One region of the Rhodoferax aquaticus genome, then DNA from elsewhere that is predicted to be linked to it. Evidence: predicted binding sites of a transcription regulator. Region 1 holds the regulator's gene; each other region holds the start of a gene.
The links. Region 1 encodes sigma-54, which starts transcription at its own class of promoters, with help from an activator protein. Its sites were predicted from a motif close to TGGCANGNAANCTGCTTT; they were not measured.

Region 1 (3,278 bases):
TCGATGTACAGCGAGCACGCATCCGTGGTCAGGTGGGCAAAAATGCGCACATCGGGCCACTGGGTGTCCACATCGGGGCGCACGCCATTGGCTTTTTCGCGAAACCGGTCGCACACCGCGTCTTTGACCTTCAAGGCCGCAAAGTTCAAGGACGTGAGAGGGCTGTGTTGGGCCGTCACTTCCACCTTGATGCTTTGACGGGGTGTGAACCAGCGCTCCCACGGTACTTCGCAAGCCGCGCGATAGAGGTCTTGTTCGTTGCGGTACTCGGTGTACGACAAGAGCACCAGCACACGCTGCGCCAAGCGGCTGTACAGATTGAGCAGCATGGCATGGGCAAACGAAGTGCGCACCGCCACGCCACCGCGCTGCTTGGTAATGCACCCCGGTGGCAAACCTGTGATTTGCAGAATCTCAGGCGCCAGATAGTCTTCTACGCCGGCGGCGCAGGGTAAAAAGAGTTGGAGTTGGTTCACAGGGCTTTCCTTAGCGAAGCGGGGGCAATTTTGAGCCCTTCGCGGTATTTGGCAACCGTACGGCGGGCACATTCAATGCCCTGCTCTTTGAGCATGTCGGAGATTTGGTTGTCGGACAGCGGTTTGAGATTGCTCTCCGCACTGATGAATTGTTTGATCAAGGCCCGCACTGCCGTACTGGACGCGTTACCCCCCGACTCGGTGCCCAGACCTGAGCCAAAGAAGTATTTCAGCTCAAAGGTACCAAAGGGCGTAGCCATGTACTTGGCCGTGGTGACCCGGCTGATGGTGGACTCGTGCAAGCCCAGCTCATCCGCAATTTCACGCAACACCAAGGGGCGCATGGCCAGTTCACCATGCACAAAAAAACTACTTTGCCGCTCGACGATGGCCGTGCTCACCCGCAGAATCGTGTCAAAGCGCTGCTGGATATTCTTGATGAACCAGCGGGCTTCTTGCAAGCGCTGTTGCAGCGCAGCGTGGCTGGCAGTGTCTTTGCCGCCACGGTGGTTGCGCAGCACATTGGCATAAATATCATGGACTCGTAAGCGCGGCATCACCTCTGGGTTAAGCAGTACCCGAAACTTGGTATTCACTACACCAGGCCGCTTGCTCACAGGAACGACCAGCACATCGGGCACCACAATGTTGCGCTGCACGTCCACAAAACGCCGCCCCGGCTTGGGTTCCAAGCGCGCGATCAGTGCAATGGCTTCGCGCACTTGCGCATCGGTGGCATCGCACAGCTGCACCAAGCGCTTGATGTCACGGCGAGCCAGCAAATCCATGGGCTGGGAGCACATCCGCACGGCCACCGCCAGCAAGGCGCTGCGCTCATCGCTCAGATCCTCATCCGCCTGCAGGGCTTTGAGCTGCAAGCGCAAACACTCGCCCAAATTGCGTGCGCCTACCCCTACGGGCTCTAGGCTATGCAACAAGTGCAGGGCGACCGTGAAGTGGTGAACCAAATCATCGAGCTGATCCAAGTCGCCGCCGCACAAGCCACGCGCAAGGTCCTCCAGTGGCTCATCCAAATAGCCGTCGTCGTTGAGCGACTCAATCAAAAACCGCAGGGCGGCTGTGTCGGTGGGGCTCAGGCGCAAGCGCAGCGCTTGGCGGTGCAAATGGGCTTGTAAAGACTCTTGGGTGCGCGCCAACTCCGTGGCGTCAAAGTCACCATCATCACCAAGGTTGTTGGTACTGGCCTTGGCTTCACCACCCCATTCGCCGTCGTCCGGCGCCATGTCGGTGGTGCCATCGCCCTCCCAACTCACGCCATCATCGGCAGACAGCGGGGTGGCTTCATCGTCATTGGTGGCCTCAGCGCTCGTGGTACTTGCGTAGTCAGCTATAGAAGTAGGAGCAGTTTCGGCTTCCCGGTCGTCGCGCGTCACCGGCGTATCAGCCTGGGCAATGCCAAAGTCTTCACGCACAGCCTCGTCTTGGGTGAGCTCCAGAAACGGATTTTCATCCAGCATCTGCTCCACTTCTTGGCTTAGCTCCAAGGTAGAGAGCTGCAAGAGGCGAATAGATTGCTGCAGTTGCGGCGTCAGCGCTAGGTGTTGCGAGACGCGTAGGGAAAGCCCTTGCTTCATCTCACAACCACCCTGCGGACGTTAAAAGGGCTGCACGGGGCATGGGGCCAAACTAAGCGAGAGAAGGCGCTTCGCGGGCCAAGGCCTAGGAAGCGTTTGCGCACACTTGCCATGGTCACATCTTGAAGTTTTCGCCGAGGTAGACACGGCGCACATCTGCGTTGTCCACGATCTCGGTAGGAGTGCCTTGCGCCAGCACGCGGCCGTCACTGATGATGTACGCGTGGTCACAAATACCCAGTGTTTCACGCACGTTGTGGTCCGTAATCAGAACGCCAATGCCGCGACCCTTCAAGAAATTGATGATGCGCTGAATCTCTATCACCGCAATCGGGTCAATACCGGCAAATGGCTCATCCAGCAAGATAAACCGTGGTCGGGTGGCCAAGGCGCGTGCAATTTCAACACGCCGCCGCTCACCGCCGGACAAGGCCAAAGAAGGACTTTCGCGCAAATGCTCGACGCGCAGGTCTTGCAACAAAGCCGTCAGGCGCGATTCAATTTCACCGCCGCTCAGTGCCTTGCCGTCGGCGTCTTTTTGCAATTCCAGCACGGCGCGCACGTTGTCTTCCACGTTGAGCTTGCGAAAAATAGATTGCTCTTGCGGCAAATACCCCAAGCCCAGGCGTGCGCGGCGGTGAATGGGCATGTGCTCAATGGACTGGCCATCAATGGTGATGTCGCCCGCACTGGCTCGCAAGAGCCCCACAATCATGTAAAACGAGGTGGTCTTACCTGCGCCATTTGGGCCCAATAAGCCCACCACTTCGCCGGTACGCACTGCCAGTGACACGTCTTTAACGACTTGTCGTTTGCCGTAAGACTTTTGCAGGTGGTGCGCTTCTAGACTACTCACCGGGGCAACTTCTGAATGCGCACTCACTTGGCCGGTGCTCCTAAGGTCGTGGTCGCGCGCAGTGCTGGCGCTGCAGCCCCTGTACCGGGTGCCACCGCATCGGGTTTAGGTGTCAACATGGCTCGCACGCGGCCCCCAGTGGGTGCACCAGCAACGCCTTTGCTATGGTTGCCATCCACCGTAAACATATCAGTCAGGTTTTCGTAGACGATGACGCCACCAGTGATCTCGTCTGCCAATACAGCCCCACGCAAGCGCCGTAGTACCGCCTTTTTGGTGAACTTGACGGTGTCTGCCTTGCCATCGTAGTCAATGGTTTCGCCCTCACCCTCAATGAACTCTTCAAGACCT
Region 2 (3,278 bases), 2.1 Mb from region 1:
CCTTGGTATTCGCGTTTGCCTCTTTATGGTTTGCGCACTTCTGCTTAGGCGCCCTCCATGCCTTGCGCGAGGAGCAAGCAGTGGCTACCTCCTCTGCAGCAAGTGGCTTGGATGTTGTCGATGTGCAAGCGACCGTGGTTTCTCCCACTACCTTAACGCAGTGAGCTCGTATGAACTTTGGTTTGGTCATTATTGGCGACGAAATACTGTCTGGAAAACGAGAGGACAAGCATTTCGCGAAGTCGGTCGAACTGCTGAGCGCTAGAGGCCTGCAGCTTGCCTATGCGGACTACGTGGGTGATGCCCCTGACCGCATTACGGCCACGCTTGCGCGAGCCTTCGCATCAGGAGATACGGTGTTTTCTTTCGGTGGCATAGGCGCCACGCCCGATGACCACACACGCCAATGTGCGGCGCGCGCGTTAGGCTGTGAAATGGCCTTGCATCCCGAGGCCGAAGCCTTGATTATCGAACGCATGCAGGACGTTGCGCGGGAAACAGGTACTCCCTACGAGCCCCAGCGCAGCGATAACGTGCACCGACTCAACATGGGCGTGTTTCCTGTAGGCGCGAGCATCATTCCTAATCCGTACAACAAGATCGCTGGCTTTAGTGCCACGGGATCTGGGGGAGGGCGGGTGCACTTTGTGCCCGGGTTTCCGATCATGGCTTGGCCCATGGTGGAATGGGTCTTGGATACCCATTACGCCCACCTGTTTGTTCGCGACGAGTGGAAAGAGCAATCCATCATTGTGTTTGGTGCCATGGAATCCACGCTTACACCGTTGATGGAAACATTGGAGCGCTTGTACGCCGTTAAAGTGTTCAGTTTGCCCAGCGTTGATCATCCGCAGTATGGGCGCCATATAGAGCTCGGTGTGAAGGGCTCCCCCGATGTGGTGGCCCAAGCTTTTGATGCCTTGCTTGGCGGTCTGCGCGCATTGGATGTGCCACTGGGCCCCGAATTGGTGCGGTCGTAGTTCTCACCTTTTTGGTGCATTTTGCTTTTTTGTGGTGCGTCTGAGCTTTGTGAACCAAATCGGTACTTTGGTGTCTTTCGTGGTGCGTGGTCACGCAATGCACGCTTTCTCAAGGCAGAATAGCCCAAGGAAATGAAAAACGGGCAAATGCAGGTTTTGGCACAAAAACTGCAGTGCAAGTGAAGTAAACCTTTTAACAACCGTGTAACAGGAGTATTTGATGGCCAAGACCGTCGCTGACGTGATGAAGATGGTGAAAGAAAACGAAGTCAAGTTTGTTGACTTCCGTTTCACCGATACCCGTGGCAAGCAACAGCACACTACTGTGCCTGTGTCCCATTTTGACGAAGATAAATTTACGTCTGGGCATGCATTTGATGGCTCCTCCATCGCAGGTTGGAAGGGCATTGAAGCGTCCGACATGTTGTTGATGCCCGATCCCAATACCGCCAACATCGATCCTTTCTTTGAAGAAACCACCATCATCATGAATTGTGATGTGGTGGAGCCAAGCGACGGCAAGTCCTACGACCGTGACCCACGTTCGATTGCTAAGCGCGCGGAAGCCTACCTCAAGGCCTCTGGCATTGGCGACACGGCCTACTTCGGTCCTGAGCCAGAATTTTTCATTTTCGACGGCGTTCGTTGGAGCACAGAACCCAACAATACGTTCTACGAAGTAGACGAGTACGAAGCCCCATGGAACACGGGTGCCAAGCTGGAAGGCGGCAACCGCGGTCACCGTCCCACCGTCAAGGGTGGCTACTTCCCCGTTCCTCCTGTTGACAGCACGCAAGACATGCGCGCTGAGATGTCCCTGATCCTCGAATCTTTGGGCATCCCAGTGGAAGTGTTCCACCACGAAGTGGCAGGCGCTGGCCAAAACGAAATCGGCACACGCTTTTCCACCTTGGTAGAGCGCGCTGACTGGACCATGTTGCAAAAGTACGTGGTGCACAACGTGGCCAATGCGTACGGCAAGACAGCCACTTTCATGCCCAAGCCATACCACGGTGACAACGGCTCCGGCATGCACGTGCACCAGTCCGTGTGGAAAGACGGCAAGAACCTGTTCGCCGGCGACGGCTATGCAGGTCTGTCTGACTTCGCGCTGTACTACATCGGCGGCATCATCAAGCACGCACGTGCCCTGAACGCCATCACCAACCCCGGCACCAACAGCTACAAGCGTTTGGTTCCTCACTTCGAAGCTCCGGTCAAGTTGGCGTACTCTGCCAAGAACCGTTCTGCTTCCATCCGTATTCCTTTCGTGGCAAACCCCAAGGGCCGTCGCGTGGAAGCACGTTTCCCTGATCCATTGATGAACCCTTACCTCGGCTTCGCAGCCTTGTTGATGGCAGGTCTGGACGGCGTGGAAAACAAAATCCATCTTGGCGAAGCAGCTACCAAAGACTTGTACCACTTGCCACCGGAAGAAGACAAACTGGTCCCAACCGTGTGCCACAGCTTGGACCAAGCTCTGGAGCACTTGGACAAAGACCGCGCGTTCTTGACCAAGGGTGGCGTGTTCACCGACAGCATGATCGATGCATACATTGACTTGAAGATGCAAGAAGTCACGCGTTACCGTATGTCTGTGCACCCTGTTGAATATGATATGTACTTCTCTTTGTAAGCCATAGGGCCGAACGGCCTTGGTTTTCAGCGAAAAAGGGACGGCAACAGCCGTCCCTTTTTCATTGGCGTATGGCTTTTCCTTTTGTATCCAAAGGTTTCCCTTTTTGTTAGGTTTTAGGTTTTTCGAGTTTTTGACGCATACTTGCCGCGTTGCCCTGTGTTTAGGGCGTGAACTTCGTATGAAAACCATTTTCTTTCTTCCACTTGCCTTGGCCTTTTTGATGAGCCCCGTTCTGGCTCAAGAGCGCATTTACCGCTGTGGCAACGAGTACACCAACACTATTACGGAGGCACAGGCCAAAACCTGCAAGCTGATCTCGGGTGGCAATGTCACCGTGGTTCCAGCAGCCAAGACCGCCGCGTCCTCAGCTCCCAAGGTCGCGACTCCCTCTCAGCCCGGCCAGCGCGTGGATGCGAACGACCAACGTGCTAAAGACTCCGATGCTAGGTTGATTCTTGAGAGCGAACTCAAAAAAGCCGAGGCACGCCAGGCCGAGTTGCTCAAGGAGTTCAACAATGGCGAGCCGGAAAAACAAGGCGCTGAAGCGCGCAATCACCAAAAGTATTTAGACCGTGTGGCTGAACTCAAGGCCAACATTGCCCGAAATGAGAGCGACATTGCGGGCATTCGCCGAGAAATCTCGCGCTTACCCAATGCCA
Region 3 (3,278 bases), 610 kb from region 1:
ATGTCACTCACGTTTTTAGGGCAGAACTTATTGTCAGAAGACCGCCAAAACGCCGGCATTGATGCCCAAAACCGAGTTTTTGAAACGCAAGGCGGAAAAGGCTGCTTGCGGGCGTAGGTTGCTGGATTTAGGGGGCAGTCCGATGCGTCAGACGGAGGACAGAACTATTTGTCAGCGCATTTGCCCGCTTTTGGTGGCTTGGGGACAGAACTATTTGTCTCAAAAGCACCAGAACAGAACTTATTGTCACAGGCCAGGACTTTATTGTTCGTAACCACCAGCGAGATTTCACCGGGTCTGGGCGGTGAGCCTCCACCTACTAGAGCCACGGCGCTGGCGGAGTGGTGTGGTGCACACGTGGGCCGTTGCCCCCAAGTTTCAATAGAGAACCTCCCGCTCAAGCTGCCAATGGCCGCACTTTCCAGCGCCTCGTCGGTGCTCATCTCCGGGAGCAAACCCGCAAAACGTTGCGCCAGCATGGATTTGCCAGACCCCGGTGGCCCCATGAGCAGCACGCTATGGCCGCCTGCCGCTGCAATTTCTAAGGCGCGCTTGGCGCCTGCCTGGCCTTTGACGTCGGCCATGTCGGCGATCGGGGATTTGCGCACTACCGGAGTGGCCAGCACCCGACACCAGCCCTCGTCTTCTAGCGTTTCTGGGGTGAGCACATCGCCTGCAATTGCGGAAGGCGCTGGGTCACCGGGCTCGCCCACAGTAGCAGGCGCTGGGCTGAAATGGCGCACTACATCGAGCAGGTGCTTGGCACTGTAAACCTGCGCGCCCGGCACCAAGGCTGCTTCTTGGGCACTCTCGGGCGGGAGTACCAGCTTGCTTTCCACCTTGCCTTGGTGCAAAGCCAAGGCCATCGCCAGTGCGCCACGAATGGGGCGCAAAGCACCGGACAGCGACAACTCGCCTGCAAACTCGTAGTCCGCCAAACGGTGGCCTTCTATGGCGCCGCTGGCCGCCAAAATACCCAAGGCAATGGGCAGGTCCAGCCGCCCCGAGTCTTTGGGCAGGTCGGCGGGCGCTAGGTTGACGGTGATGCGCTTGTTGTTCGGAAACTCCAGCCCCGAGTTCTGAATGGCGCAGCGCACGCGCTCACGGGCTTCTTTCACCTCGACATCGGCCAAACCCACCAAGGTAAAGCTGGGCAAACCATTGGCCAAATGCACCTCAACGGTCACTTCTGTGGCTTCAAGCCCCAGCAATGCGCGACTACGCACCAAAGATAAGCTCATTTCCGGTTCTCCCAACTTGGTGCGCCTGTGTCTTGTGCACCGCGCGGCGTAGCACTGTTATGGTGCGAACTGGTTATTCATACAGTTATCTTAACGCAGTCACCGGGTTTTAGGTTCACAAGCCTGTCATCCATCTGGCCTACAAGGTTGGCACGGAGCATGCTTTATGGGTGTATCTCCCGCATTCAGGAGAAACAGGAAAGCCAGCCCCGGCACCTGCAAAACCAACGTAATCAAGCTGAGGTGAACACATGAAACTCGTAACGGCCATCATCAAACCGTTCAAGCTCGACGAGGTGCGCGAGGCCCTGTCGGACATCGGTGTACAAGGCATCACCGTGACTGAAGTCAAAGGCTTTGGTCGTCAAAAAGGACATACCGAGCTGTACCGCGGCGCTGAGTATGTGGTCGACTTCCTGCCCAAGGTCAAGATTGAAGCAGCGGTCGACGAAGCCTTGGTAGACCGCGTCATCGAAGCCATCGAAGGTGCAGCCCGCACCGGCAAGATCGGTGACGGCAAGATTTTTGTCTACAACTTGGAACAAGTTGTACGCATTCGCACCGGCGAAACCGGCAACGACGCACTCTAAACCGCAAGAGAGTACTTCCATGAAAAAACTTCTCCTCTCCCTCACACTGGGCTTAAGCCTGCTGGGTGCTGCCACTTGGGTCCATGCCCAAACCGCCGCTGCCCCTGCCGCCACCGAAGCTGCGGCTCCCGCAGCAATGGCGGCTCCTGCTCCAGAAGCGAAACCAGCAGATGCCGCAGCCCCCGCTGCTGCGCCCGCTGCCGCAGAAGCCGCGCCTGCAGCCCCTGCCCTGGTGCCCAACAAAGGCGACACGGCGTGGATGATGGTGTCCACCATCTTGGTGATTTTGATGACCGTGCCTGGTCTGGCTTTGTTCTACGGCGGCTTGGTCCGCAGCAAGAACATGCTGTCGGTGCTCATGCAGGTCATGGTCACCTTCTCCATGATCGTGGTGCTGTGGTTCATCTACGGCTACAGCTTGGCGTTTACCGAGGGCAATGCCTTCATTGGTGGGCTAGACCGCTTGTTCATGAAAGGCATTTGGGACAACGCAGCCGGCACGTTTGCCAATGCAGCCACCTTCTCCAAGGGTGTGGTGATTCCTGAAATCGTGTTTGCCGCCTTTCAAGCGACTTTTGCGGGTATCACCTGTGCGCTGATCGTGGGCTCGTTCGCCGAGCGCATCAAGTTCTCTGCGGTACTGGCTTTCATGGTTTTGTGGTTCACGTTCTCCTACGCTCCTATGGCCCACATGGTCTGGTTCTGGATGGGACCTGACGCTTACACCGGCAAAGAAGTGGTGGACGCTATGACTGGCAAAGCTGGTTTGATCTGGCAGTGGGGCGCTCTGGACTTCGCCGGCGGCACCGTGGTGCACATCAACGCAGCGGTGGCTGGCTTGGTCGGTGCCTACTTCATCGGCAAGCGCGTGGGTTACGGCAAAGAGTCCATGGCTCCTCACAGCCTGACATTGACCATGGTGGGTGCGTCCTTGCTGTGGGTAGGCTGGTTTGGCTTTAACGCAGGTTCTGCGTTGGAAGCGAACGGCTTTGCAGCCTTGGCCTTCATCAACACCTTTGGTGCTACCGCTGCAGCCGTGTTGACCTGGTGCTTGGGTGAAGCATTGCTCAAGGGCAAAGCCTCTATGTTGGGCGCGGCCTCTGGTGCGGTGGCTGGCTTGGTGGCTATCACGCCTGCCGCAGGCAACGTGGGCGTCGGCGGTGCTTTGGCCATCGGCCTGATCTCCGGTTTTGCTGGCCTGTGGGGCGTGACTGGCCTGAAGAAAATGCTGGGCGCAGACGACACCTTGGACGTGTTTGGCGTGCATGGCGTATGCGGCATCTTGGGTGCTTTGCTGACTGGCGTGTTTAATAGCCCATCCTTGGGTGGCCCTGGCTACGTGGCTGACTGGGTGACTGCCACCATGGTGACTGCTGCGGATTACTCCATCGCAGCCCAAGTCTTGGTGCAAGCCAAGGCGGTAGGCTTGACCGTGTTGTGGTCTGGC

Region 2: a site for sigma-54 is predicted at 1,138-1,155, ahead of glnA (type I glutamate--ammonia ligase). Genes of this name have one in related genera too.
Region 3: a site for sigma-54 is predicted at 1,390-1,407, ahead of glnK (P-II family nitrogen regulator). Genes of this name have one in related genera too.

Annotation. Positions count from the first base shown of each region.
Region 1 covers NZ_CP036282.1:414,694-417,971, reverse strand. Annotated here, with positions in the region: gene EXZ61_RS01975 (THUMP domain-containing class I SAM-dependent RNA methyltransferase) at 1-476, opposite strand, end outside; gene rpoN (RNA polymerase factor sigma-54) at 473-2,071, opposite strand; gene lptB (LPS export ABC transporter ATP-binding protein) at 2,187-2,954, opposite strand; gene lptA (lipopolysaccharide transport periplasmic protein LptA) at 2,951-3,278, opposite strand, start outside.
Region 2 covers NZ_CP036282.1:3,069,657-3,072,934, reverse strand. Annotated here, with positions in the region: gene EXZ61_RS14120 (EI24 domain-containing protein) at 1-164, shown strand, start outside; gene EXZ61_RS14115 (competence/damage-inducible protein A) at 171-980, shown strand; gene glnA (type I glutamate--ammonia ligase) at 1,201-2,616, shown strand; gene EXZ61_RS14105 (hypothetical protein) at 2,798-3,278, shown strand, end outside.
Region 3 covers NZ_CP036282.1:4,546,548-4,549,825, reverse strand. Annotated here, with positions in the region: partial or broken gene EXZ61_RS20975 (YifB family Mg chelatase-like AAA ATPase) at 279-1,241, opposite strand; gene glnK (P-II family nitrogen regulator) at 1,493-1,831, shown strand; gene EXZ61_RS20965 (ammonium transporter) at 1,851-3,278, shown strand, end outside.